DNA from 2 places in the Mycobacterium sp. DL440 genome. Region 1 is predicted to be linked to the other one. Evidence: predicted binding sites of a transcription regulator. Region 1 holds the regulator's gene; the other holds the start of a gene.
The links. The regulator LexA, encoded in region 1, represses DNA repair genes until DNA is damaged. The targets are predictions, from matches to a motif close to CGAACANNTGTTCG.
Positions count from the first base shown of each region.

Region 1 (5,907 bases):
CCGGCCTGGAGCCGGACCTCCGGTGGGAGCGGTTCATCACCGCGGTGCGGCTGCTCGCCGAGCAGCTGGGAGTGCGACAGGTGATCGGCCTCGGCACCATTCCGATGGCGGTGCCCCACACCCGCCCCGTCATGCTCACCGCGCACGCCAACGACAAGGAGCTGATCACCGACCACACCCCGTGGGTCGGCGAAGTCCAGGTTCCGGCGAGCGTTTCCAACCTGCTGGAGTTCCGCATGGCCCAGCACGGGCATGAGGTGGTGGGTTACACCGTGCACGTGCCGCACTACCTGGCCCAGACGGCCTACCCGCCGGCCGCCGAGGCGCTGCTGGCCGAAGTGGCCCGGACCGGTTCGCTACAACTGCCGCTGGAGAAACTGTCCGAGGCTGGAGCCGAGGTGTACGGCAAGATCAACGAGCAGGTGGAGGCCAGCGCTGAGGTGGCTCAGGTGGTGACCGGGTTGGAGCGCCAGTACGATGCGTTCGTTGCCGCACAGGAAAATCGGTCTCTGCTGGCGCGCGACGAGGAACTACCCAGCGGTGACGAGCTCGGAGCCGAGTTCGAACGGTTCCTCGCCCAGCAGACCGGTGACAAGTTCAAAGACGACAGGTACAAAGACGGACGGGACGGCTTCGGCGACGGCTTCCCGAACGGCGACAACCACTCATAACAGCCCGACGCCGGGCCGAGGGCGAGGTTGACCAGCATGACCGAGCGCAAACCCCATTTGCGGACTGTTCGCGAGCTCACCCCGACGCTCGAATACCGGACGATCCACGGATATCGGCGGGCATTCCGAGTCGCCGGGTCCGGGCCGGCGATCCTGCTGATCCACGGCATCGGTGACAACTCCACCACCTGGCACACCGTGCAATCGACGCTGGCGCAACGGTTCACCGTCATCGCGCCGGACCTGCTCGGCCACGGCAGCTCCGACAAGCCGCGTGCGGACTACTCGGTCGCGGCCTACGCCAACGGCATGCGCGACCTACTCACCGTGCTCGACATCGACCGGGTGACCGTGGTCGGTCATTCGCTGGGCGGTGGCGTGGCCATGCAGTTCGCCTACCAATTCCCGCAGCTCGTGGAGCGTCTCATCCTCGTGGGCTCCGGCGGGGTCACCAAGGATGTCAACGTGGCGTTGCGGGTCGCCTCACTCCCGATGGGCAGTGAGGCGCTGGCGCTGCTGCGCCTGCCCCTCGTGCTGCCGGTGTTGCAACTGGCCGGTCGGGCGGCAGGCACCTTGTTGGGCACAACCGGCCTGGGACGCGACATCCCCGACATGGTGCGCATCCTCGCCGATCTGCCGGAGCCGACGGCATCGGCGGCGTTCGCCCGGACCCTGCGCGCTGTCGTGGATTGGCGTGGCCAGGTGGTAACCATGCTGGATCGCTGTTACTTGACCGAATCCGTTCCCGTCCAGTTGATCTGGGGCGAACGCGATTCGGTCATCCCGGTCAGCCATGCTCAGATGGCCCACGCCGCAATGCCCGGTTCCCAGTTGGAGATCTTCTCCGGATCCGGGCATTTTCCCTTCCATGACGATCCCGAACGCTTCGTCGAGGTGGTCGAACGCTTCATCGACTCGACCGAACCGTCGGTCTACGATCAGGATCACCTGCGCAGTCTGCTGCGCGCCGGGTTGAGCGAATCGGCGATGAGCGGATCACTCGACACTCAGACCGCGGTGCTCGACGCGATGGACGCCGACGAACGCAGCGCGACGTAGCATCGGGTGATGGCGATCGACGTCACCGTGTTACGGGTATTCACCGACTCAGACGGCAAGCACGGCAATCCGCTGGGCGTGGTGGACAACAGCACTGTCGCCCCGGGCGATCGCCAACGGATAGCCACCGAATTGGGTTACAGCGAAACGGTATTCATCGATCTGCCGCAGCCCGGCGGCAACTCGGCCAGTGCCCACATCTTCACCCCGGTCGCGGAGCTGCCGTTCGCCGGACATCCCACGGTCGGCGCATCGTGGTGGCTGCGCGAAACCGGCCTGCCCGTCAACACATTGCGGGTGCCGGCCGGACTCATCCAGGTGGAATACGACGGCGATCGCGCCGCGGTCAATGCCCGCTCGGAATGGGCACCGGAGTTCGCAATCCATGACTTGACTTCCGTCGACGAACTGCTCGCCGCCGAGCCCGATGATTTCGCCGAGGCCGACGAGAACTACCTGTGGGCCTGGATCGACAAGGCGCACGGCACGCTGCGAGCCAGGTCGTTCGCCCCGCACCTGGGGATCCCCGAGGACGAGGCGACCGGAGCCGCGGCGGTACGGATGACGGATTACCTGAGCCGGGACCTGACGATCATCCAGGGGAAGGGTTCGGTGATCGAGACCCGCTGGAGTCCGGAGGGCTGGGTTCGTCTGGCCGGCCACGTCGTCAATGACGGCACCGCCCAACTGGACTGAATTACGCCTCGGCGCGGTGTGCCCGCAGCGCCTCGATCTCGCGCTCGAAGTCGTCGGCTGACGAGAACGACCGGTACACCGAGGCGAATCTCAGGTAGGCGACCTCGTCAAGTTCGCGGAGCGGTCCGAGAATCGCCAGGCCGACCTCATGGCTGGGGATCTCCGGAGTGCCGAGGCCGCGGACGGCGTCCTCGACCTTCTGCGCCAAAACATTGAGCGCATCGTCGTCGACCTGCCTGCCCTGACAGGACCGGCGCACTCCACGGATGACCTTCTCCCGGCTGAAGGGCTCAGTCACCCCGCTGCGCTTCACCACGGCCAGCACCGCGGTCTCCACGGTGGTGAACCGACGTCCGCACTCCGGGCATGATCGCCGGCGCCGGATGGCCTGGCCCTCGTCGGTCTCGCGGGAATCGACCACACGCGAATCAGGATGACGGCAGAACGGACAATGCATTACCGCTCCTTCGCCATGCCGCCGGACAACTAGTTCGAGCGCCCTTGAGCGTACCCGCGATGCGCGCGGGAGACTCACCGCCGGGTCCAGTGGCGTGTAGGTGTTCACTCCGACACCGGCCAGTGTGGCTGCCGGCCAGGACGATTCAGCAGACATACCACTGCTCAGCCAACCGGCGCAAGCAATGTCTGCCCGGAGTCGACCGCCGCGGATTCGAGTTGGTTGAGGTCACGGATCTGCTCGACGACCCGGGATACCGGGGCATCCGGGGCCACCCGGCGCGCCACCTGCTGCAGTGTCTCCCCCGATTTCACCTGGACCACCGCGAGCTCGGTCGGCGTCGGGGTCTCGGCCCCCATCACCCCACCGAATTGGGCCACCAGGCCAAGCCACACCGTGATACCGGCGGCGACGAGGGCCAGCAACACGGTGGTCATCGGCGTGATGGGCCGACTGCGATGCGATGCCCGCGACATCAGCACTCCGGTTCCGCGGTAGCGGACCGCGCCGGCGGACGGGCGGTCGGGTGCCGGCCGCTGCACCCGGCGCACCGGCCTGGCCGTACCGGTACCGAAGGTGGCGCTGCCTCTGGTGCCGGCGCCGCCGCGGGCCCGGCACCGCTGCGGCGGGGACTGCGGCACGGCCCGAACAGCGCGGGAACGGCTATCCGCGGGGATATCGATGATCGCCATCTGACTGCCTTTCAGTGGGGCGGTTTCGCTCTTGTGTTCGAACATACTCGCTCAGGTGTTCGATGGATAGAACATGTGATCGAACTGTGGCCAAACGATAGAACAGGGCACCGACAAGTTCGGGCCGCCAACCCCGCGCACGACGCGGAATCACCTGTCCACGCGCCCCACCAGCAGACACGCGCGCAACACGCGTCGAACACATGTTTGATTAATGTTCGATCAACGACTACATTCGGCCCCATGAGCGACGACCGCAGCAGGGACGGCAACACCGACAGCCCGGCCGGATCGGACGGCGCGGGTCCACGCCGGGCCGAGGGGCTCACCGACCGGCAACGCACCATTCTCGATGTGATCCGCGCGTCGGTGAACAGTCGCGGCTACCCGCCGAGCATCCGCGAGATCGGCGATGCGGTCGGTTTGACCTCGACGTCGTCGGTCGCCCATCAGTTGCGCACCCTGGAACGCAAGGGTTACCTGCGTCGGGACCCCAATCGCCCGCGCGCGGTTGACGTGCGCGCCGCCGACGATCCGGCGGCCGCCGCGCTGGTGTCCACCGAAGTGGCCGGCTCCGACGCGCTACCCGAACCGACCTTCGTGCCGGTCCTGGGACGTATCGCCGCAGGCGGCCCCATCCTGGCCGAGCAGGCCGTCGAGGACGTCTTCCCGTTGCCCCGCGAACTGGTCGGCGAAGGGTCGCTCTTCCTGCTCAAGGTCGTCGGCGACTCGATGGTCGATGCCGCCATCTGTGACGGTGACTGGGTGGTGGTACGCCAGCAGAGTGTGGCCGACAACGGCGACATCGTGGCAGCCATGATCGACGGCGAAGCCACGGTCAAGACGTTCAAGCGGACCCGCGGTCAGGTTTGGCTGATGCCGCACAACCCGGCATACGACCCGATCCCGGGCAACGACGCCGCGGTGCTCGGCAAGGTCGTCACCGTGATCCGCAAGATCTGACCGACCGGAGGTAGGACCCGCTGCACCGGATAGTTGCCGGGTCCTGCCGCTCAGTCCGTCCGCACAAACCCGTTCGTGCGGGCGAATTCTTCACTGGCGAACCAGATCTCGGCCACTGCGTCGTCGTACTCACTGCTGTCTGGTGCCCAGTACCGACCAGACTTGGTGTCCGCCTTGATCGGATAGCCCTCCGGTGCGCGGTGTGGGTCCTCCAACGGCAGATGGATGGCGGTGGCACTGGGTATCTCGTCGAGTTCGATGGCGGCATGTCGCCCGCTGTGGGCTTCACCGCCGTGGGCCTCATTGCCGTAGGCCTCACCGCTGTAAGCCTCGGCCTGGGTGATGACGCGGGTCGGCGCGGTGTCGACGTTGTCCTGATCGCTCGGCACCGCCAGTCCGCTCAGCGCCGCGAAACCCTGCGCCCCGCGCTCTCCCCCGACCGGACCGCCGAGGGATCCGATGCCCGTCAGGCCCTCGTCCTCGTCCTCGTCCTCCAGCTCCGCTTCGATGTCGTCGACGTCCTCGCCCTCGGCGACTTCCTCGAAGTCGGCGTCGATGGGCGTATCGAGGTCCTCGTCGTCGAAGTCGTCGTCCTCGAAATCGTCATCGTCATAGTCGTCATCATCGCCATAGTCGTCGAAACCCTGTTCCGGGCCGGCCAGTTGCGAGGAATCCTCCGGCGGTTCCTCGTCCTCGCCTGGCACCCCGTAACCACTGGCCGCTCCGTGCGGGGCGGCCCATTGACTGACCGGGATGGCGATATCGGTGGGCCCGTCGTACGGAGACCCCGCCCCTGCCGATTCCTCACCAGGCCCGGCGAACCGCGCCGTCGCGGCCTCGCCGCCGTAGGCAGCGCGCGGCCCATAGCCGCTCGCCGCATCCGAGCCGCGATCATCGCCGTACTCATCGTGGTCGTACCCACGCGAGCCGTAGCGGGCGTCGTCGTAACGGTCCTCGTCGTAGGAATCCCCGGGTCCGCCGTCGTAGTCATCGTCGAACGGGTCATGATCGAAGTCGTCGTCGCCACCGGCACGGCGACGGTGCCACAGCGCGGCCCCCACGATCAGCCCTGCGAGCAGCACAACCGGAACCACGGCGATCAGCCACCACCAGCTCCAATGCCAGGCGAACGGCTTCTTGGCGTCCGAATCGGAAGGCTGCGGCCCCGAGGCCGATGTCTGACCGAGTCCAGGAACCTGCAGGCCACTCAATTCTGACGCGAGTTTTGACGGCTCGGTGGTGAACTTGTTGGCGTCGCGGTCCCACGAGATCGCTCCCCCGCTGAACCGCTGGCTGACGACACTGCCGTCTTCGGTCTGGTCGGCCATGGGAGCGCCCAATGCGCCCTTCGCCCCTCCGAGCTTCTCCC
Region 1 covers NZ_CP050191.1:1,643,629-1,649,535, reverse strand. Annotated here, with positions in the region: gene HBE63_RS08175 (proteasome assembly chaperone family protein) at 1-671, shown strand, start outside; gene HBE63_RS08170 (alpha/beta fold hydrolase) at 708-1,730, shown strand; gene HBE63_RS08165 (PhzF family phenazine biosynthesis protein) at 1,740-2,426, shown strand; gene nrdR (transcriptional regulator NrdR) at 2,428-2,883, opposite strand; gene HBE63_RS08155 (LysM peptidoglycan-binding domain-containing protein) at 3,048-3,575, opposite strand; gene lexA (transcriptional repressor LexA) at 3,819-4,538, shown strand; gene HBE63_RS08145 (LGFP repeat-containing protein) at 4,589-5,907, opposite strand, start outside.

Region 2 (5,907 bases), 1.1 Mb from region 1:
CGCCCGCCGCCCACAGCGCCTCGCGCCGACTGACCCCGAAACAACCCAGCGCACCGGCGGTGGCCAGCGCCTCGGTCTGCGGCACGGACAGCTGCACCCGGTTGGTCAGGTCGATCAGGGTGGTGAACGGCCCGTTGGCATCTCGTTCATCGACCAGCCGTTGGGCCAACTCGTCACCGATGTGGCGGACACTGCCCAGGCCGAGCCGCACATCCATGCCGCGGTTCTCGCACGTCGCGTAGGCCAGGCTGGCGTTCACACCGGGACCGTGCACCGTCACTCCGTGCCTGCGCGCGTCGGCGACCAGGGACTGCGGTGAATAGAACCCCATCGGCTGGGCCCGCAGCAGTGCCGCGCAGAACGCCGCCGGATGGTGCAGTTTGAACCACGACGAATAGAACACCAGCGACGCGAAGCTCAGCGAATGACTTTCCGGGAAACCGAAATTGGCGAACGCCTCCAGCTTCTCGTAGATGCGCTCGGCCACCTCGCCGTTGATGCCGTGAAGGTCACGCATGCCGTCGTAGAACCGGCTGCGTAGCCGCCGCATCTTCTCGGTGGAGCGTTTGGAACCCATCGCCCGGCGCAGCTGGTCGGCCTCGGCCGCGGTGAAACCCGCACAGTCGACCGCCAATTGCATGAGCTGCTCCTGGAACAACGGGATGCCCAGCGTTTTCTTCAGCGCGGATTCCATCGACGGATGGTCATAGGTGACCTCCTCCAAACCATTGCGGCGACGGATATAGGGGTGCACCGAACCACCCTGGATCGGGCCCGGCCGGATCAACGCCACCTCGACCACCAGGTCGTAGAACTCGCGTGGCTTGAGCCGGGGCAGGGTGGCCATCTGCGCGCGGGACTCGACCTGGAACACCCCGACCGAGTCGGCCTTCTGCAGCATCTCGTAGACCGCCGGTTCGGACAGATCCAGTTTGGCCAGGTCGACAGCGATGCCCTTGTGCTCGGCCAGCAGGTCGATGGCGTAGTGCAGGGCCGAGAGCATGCCGAGGCCGAGCAGGTCGAACTTCACCAAACCTATTGCCGCACAGTCATCTTTGTCCCACTGCAGTACGCTGCGGTTGGCCATGCGGGCCCACTCCACCGGGCACACGTCGGCGATCGGGCGGTCACAGATCACCATGCCGCCGGAGTGGATGCCGAGGTGCCGAGGCAGATTGGCGATCTGGGTGGCCAGCTCGATCACCGGCTGCGGGATGTCTTTCGCCTCCGGCGAGTCGGGACGCCCATTCCACCGGCTGAGCTGCTTACTCCAGGCGTCCTGCTGCCCCTGGGAGAACCCCAACGCCCGGGCCATGTCGCGGACCGCGCTGCGTCCGCGATAGGTGATGACGTTGGCTACCTGGGCGGCGTAGTCCCGACCGTAGCGCTCGTATACGTACTGAATGACGTTCTCGCGCAAGTCCGATTCGATGTCGATGTCGATATCGGGCGGCCCGTCGCGAGCCGGGGACAGGAACCGTTCGAACAGCAGCTCATTGGCGATCGGGTCGACGTTGGTGACCTTCAGCGCGTAGCAGACCGCCGAGTTGGCCGCCGATCCCCTACCCTGACAAAGGATGTCGTTGTCCCGGCAGAACCGGGTGATGTCGTGGACCACGAGGAAATAGCCGGGGAACTTCAGCTGCTCGATGATCCGCAGTTCGTGTTCGATCTGCGCGTAGGCCTTTTCTGCGTTGTCGACGGGCCCGTACCGCTCGGCCGCTCCCGCCATGACCAGATGCCGCAGCCAACTGTCCTCGGTTTCGCCGGACGGTACATCTGGGTACGGCGGCAGCTGCGGGGCGATGAGCGCCAGACCGAAAGAGCACTGCTCACCGAGATCGGCTGCAGCCGTCACGATCTCGGTACCGAACCGCCGGGCCATCTCCTCCCCCGAGCGCAGATGAGACCCGCCGAGCGGGGCCAGCCACCCGGCTGCGGTGTCCATCGAGTTGCGGGCCCGGATCGCCGCCATCGCCATGGCCAGCCGACCCCGGTCAGGCGCTGCGAAGTGCGCCCCGGTGGTGGCCACCACCGGTATCCCGAACCGCGACGCCAGCCCGGCCAGGATGGCATTGCGTTCGTCGTCACACGGATGGCCGTGATGGGTGAGCTCGATGCTGACCCGGCCGGCTCCGAACCGGTCCACCAGATCGGCCAGCGCGGCAGCGGCAGCTTCGGGCCCACCGCGGGAAAGCGCCTGGCGGACATGACCTTTACGACAGCCCGTGAGGATGTGCCAGTGCCCACCAGCGGCCTCGGTGAGCCCGCCGAAGTCGTAGCGGGGCTTGCCTTTCTCACCACCGGCCAGATGCGCCTTGGCGATCTCGCGGGACAACCGCCGGTAACCCTCCGGCCCGCGGGCCAGCACCAGCAGATGCGGGCCGGGCGGATCGGGATCCTCGGTGCGGGGAATGTTCCCCAGCGACAGCTCGGCGCCGAAGACCGTGGCCACGTCCAGCTCCCTGGCCGCCTCGGCGAACCGGACGGCGCCGTAGAGCCCGTCGTGATCGGTCAGCGCGATCGCCCGCAGGTTCAGCCGGGCCGCCTCCTCGACCAACTCCTCCGGCGTACTCGCGCCGTCGAGGAAGCTGTAGGCGCTGTGCGTGTGCAGTTCGGCGTAACGGACCGACGTTCGCGACCGGTCGAGTTCCGGCGGCTGATAGATGCTGCGCTTACGCGACCAGGCCGGGCTGTCCCCGCCGTCGCCGGCGGGCTCCAACGGCAGGCCGGAACGGCGGGGCTTGCCACCCGCGGCGGGCCGCGGCGACTGGCCAGAGAGCACCCGCTCCATCTCCGACCAGCTCGGCGGCCCGTTATGCCAACTCACCCCATCAGTGTATCGAACATGTGTTCGAGATCCAGCTGTTGGTGCAGCGGCAAGGCAACCGGTGAAGGTGGGTAGGTCGCGCCTCGTGATGCCGATCACGCCGCCGCCCCCTACGATGCCCCTGGGCTGGGGATCGGCTGTGAAAGGACGGGCAATGGCATCGACGTCAGCGTCAACGAAGTACATCGGCTACGTCGGTGGTGTCGCCGTAGCGGCGGGAGTCGGCGCGGCGCTCGCCGTGGCCGGACAGGGCACCGCCCACGCTGATTCCGGCGAAGGCGCGGCTAAAGGCTCGACCAAAAGCACATCGCAGCACGTCAAGGCCGGGCCCAAGCGCACCCAGGCCAAGACCGGCAAGACGAAGACTGGCGAGGCCGAGCGGCCCAAGCCGTTGTCCAAGGTCAAGGACAACGTCAAAGACAGCCGCGAAAAGCGGGCCGGCAAGATCGAGAAGGCGGCTACCCAGGTCACCGATACCGCCAAGGCCACCAAACCGGTGGCGGCCACGCCCAAGCCGAAGCCCAGCGCCGACGAGTTCGAGGCCGGTCAGGTCGCCAAGCTCAAGGACTTGTTCGCCCCGAAGCAGGCGGCTCCGAAGCCGGACCCGGTAGTGGTCGACAAATCGGACACCGAGACCGTCGCGCAACCGGCGAGCAAGTCGATCGTCACCCCGAAGCTCGCTGCGGTGCAGACTCAGGCCGACACCGCGGACGATGGCCAGGCATGGGATCTCAACCCGTTCCGTGACAATGATCCGGAGCCGACGGACATCCCTGAGCCGATCATGAATCTGCGGAATGCGTTGATGAACACAGCCCTTCCCGACGAACTCGATCCATTCATCCGCGAGGCGACCGAGCAGATCTACCGGGGCAGCCAGATCGTGCCTTGGGTGAATGCGGTGATTCCGATCAGCAAGATCCTGCCGAGCCTGGCCCCTGCGCTAGGTGATGACGATGCAGCTCGAGATGCCCGGCAGACGATCATCATGGAGCTGATCAAGACCACCCCACCGGGTTCGGCGGTGTACTACGGCTACGACATCGTCGCCGACCTCATCAATCAGGAAGCCTCGGGTGCCGAACTCAAGGACACCACTGTCGCGACGGTGTGGGATCTCCTCGATCCGTTCCACGTCGCCCACAATCCGGGTAAGTCCGGTATCGGCAACGCCGCCGGATAGTTCGCGTACGTAACGTGGTGGCGATTTTTGAGTTGTTTTTCCGCCACCACGTTACATTCGCGGAAAGTGAGCGTGGCCCCGCCACTGCGCCGAGCAAACAGCGCAACGTGGTTCTAAATGATTTGCGCTGTCGCTCATTTCACTGAATTCGCCGAATCGGACAGTACGTCTACTCCACGAGTGACGGCGTGTCGTGCCGGAGTGTCTCGCCTCGGAAGAACGCTGGGTTGACCGACCGCCAGACGAACATGAGCACGGCGCCCAGCAGCAGGATGCCGAAACCCATGAAGAACACCAGCCCGATACCGCCGATCGCGGCACCACTGCCGTTCTCCGGGTTCATGCTCTCTCTGATCGCGATCACGAAAACCAAGGCCAGCATGATTCCGCCGAGCAGGGGGAACAGGAACTTGAACACCATGTTGTGGGCGCTGGTGAACAACTCCCGACGGAAATACCAGACGCACGCGAATGCTGTGATGCCGTAGTACCAGCAGATCATGATGCCAAGGGCGGCAATGGTATCCAGCAAGGCACTCTCGGACAGCAGATTCACCACGGTGTAGAAGGCGCCGGTCACCACGCCTGCGGTGATGGTCGCGAAACCGGGCACCAGGTAGCGCGGGCTGACCTCGGCGAAGCGCGACGGGAATGCCTTGTAGGCACCCATCGCCAGCATCGCCCGCGCGGCAGGCAGGAAGGTGGTCTGCAGGCTGGCCACCGACGAGGCCAGGATCGCCAGGAACAGCAGCGGTCCCGCCCAGCTGCCCAGCACCGGATCGGCCAGCGCGGCGAACACGTTGTCCTCGTGGTCCGGATTACCCAGCCCCAGACCCTCTTCCCCGATGCCGGCGTACATCATCACCGCGACGGCAACCAGCAGATAGGTGGCCAGGATCGAGAGCACGCACAGCAGTCCGGCCCGGCCCGGCACCTTCGTCGGGTCCTTGGACTCCTCCCCCAGCGTCAGGCAGGTGTCCCAGCCCCAGAAGGCGAAGATCGATCCGGTGAGGCCGACGGCGAACACACCGAAAGTCAGTCCGGTGAACGGATCGAACCAATCCAGGTCCAATGACAGCCCGGCCGGCGCATCGCCGCGGCCCACATGAACGAACGCCATCACCGCGAACGCCAGCAGCACCACCATCTGGAAGCCGACCATGACGTACTGCACGCGCTCACTGGTCGTGATACCGCGACTGGCGATGGCGGTGGCGATGGCCAGGAACACCAGCGTCGTGACGATGTTGATGGCCTTGTTGTCGGTGAGATCGGCGATCGAGGGATGGTTGGTGATCCTGGCGATGAACAGATAGAAGAACTCCACCGCGATGGCGGCGAGGTTGGACAACACGATGATCGAGGCCATCACCATGCCCCACCCGCACATCCAGCCGACATAGGGGCCAAATGACTTGGTGGACCAGGTGAACGACGCCCCGCAGTCGGGCGCACGCGAGTTCAGCTCGCGATAGGCGTAGGCCGTCAGGAACATCGGGATGAACCCGGCGATGAAGATCGCCGGCATCTTCAGTCCGACGGCGGCGACGATCAACCCGATGCTCGCGGTCAGCGTGTACCCGGGTGCCACGCACGAAATCCCGAGGATCGCACCCGAGAACGTGCCGACCTTGCCTGCGGCGAGCCCCTTGGACACCAACCCGCTGGACTGCTCGGCACCCGCAAGCTTTTGATGCGACGCGGATTCCGATGCGGACTCGGTCATGAGTGGTCCTCGCCGTCTTTCAGTTCATCCCGGGGCACAACCACCATCGGCACGTCCAACACCCGCAACATCTTGGCCGCCGTGGAACCGAGGAAGATCCGCCGCGGCGCACTGAGCCGGCTGGATCCGACCATGATGATGTCGCCGTCGTCCCAACCCAACTGTTCG
Region 2 covers NZ_CP050191.1:522,081-527,987, reverse strand. Annotated here, with positions in the region: gene HBE63_RS02590 (error-prone DNA polymerase) at 1-2,830, opposite strand, end outside; gene HBE63_RS02585 (hypothetical protein) at 2,985-4,013, shown strand; gene HBE63_RS02580 (APC family permease) at 4,183-5,739, opposite strand; gene HBE63_RS02575 (universal stress protein) at 5,736-5,907, opposite strand, start outside.
Region 2: a site for LexA is predicted at 2,844-2,857, ahead of HBE63_RS02590 (error-prone DNA polymerase). Genes of this name have one in related genera too.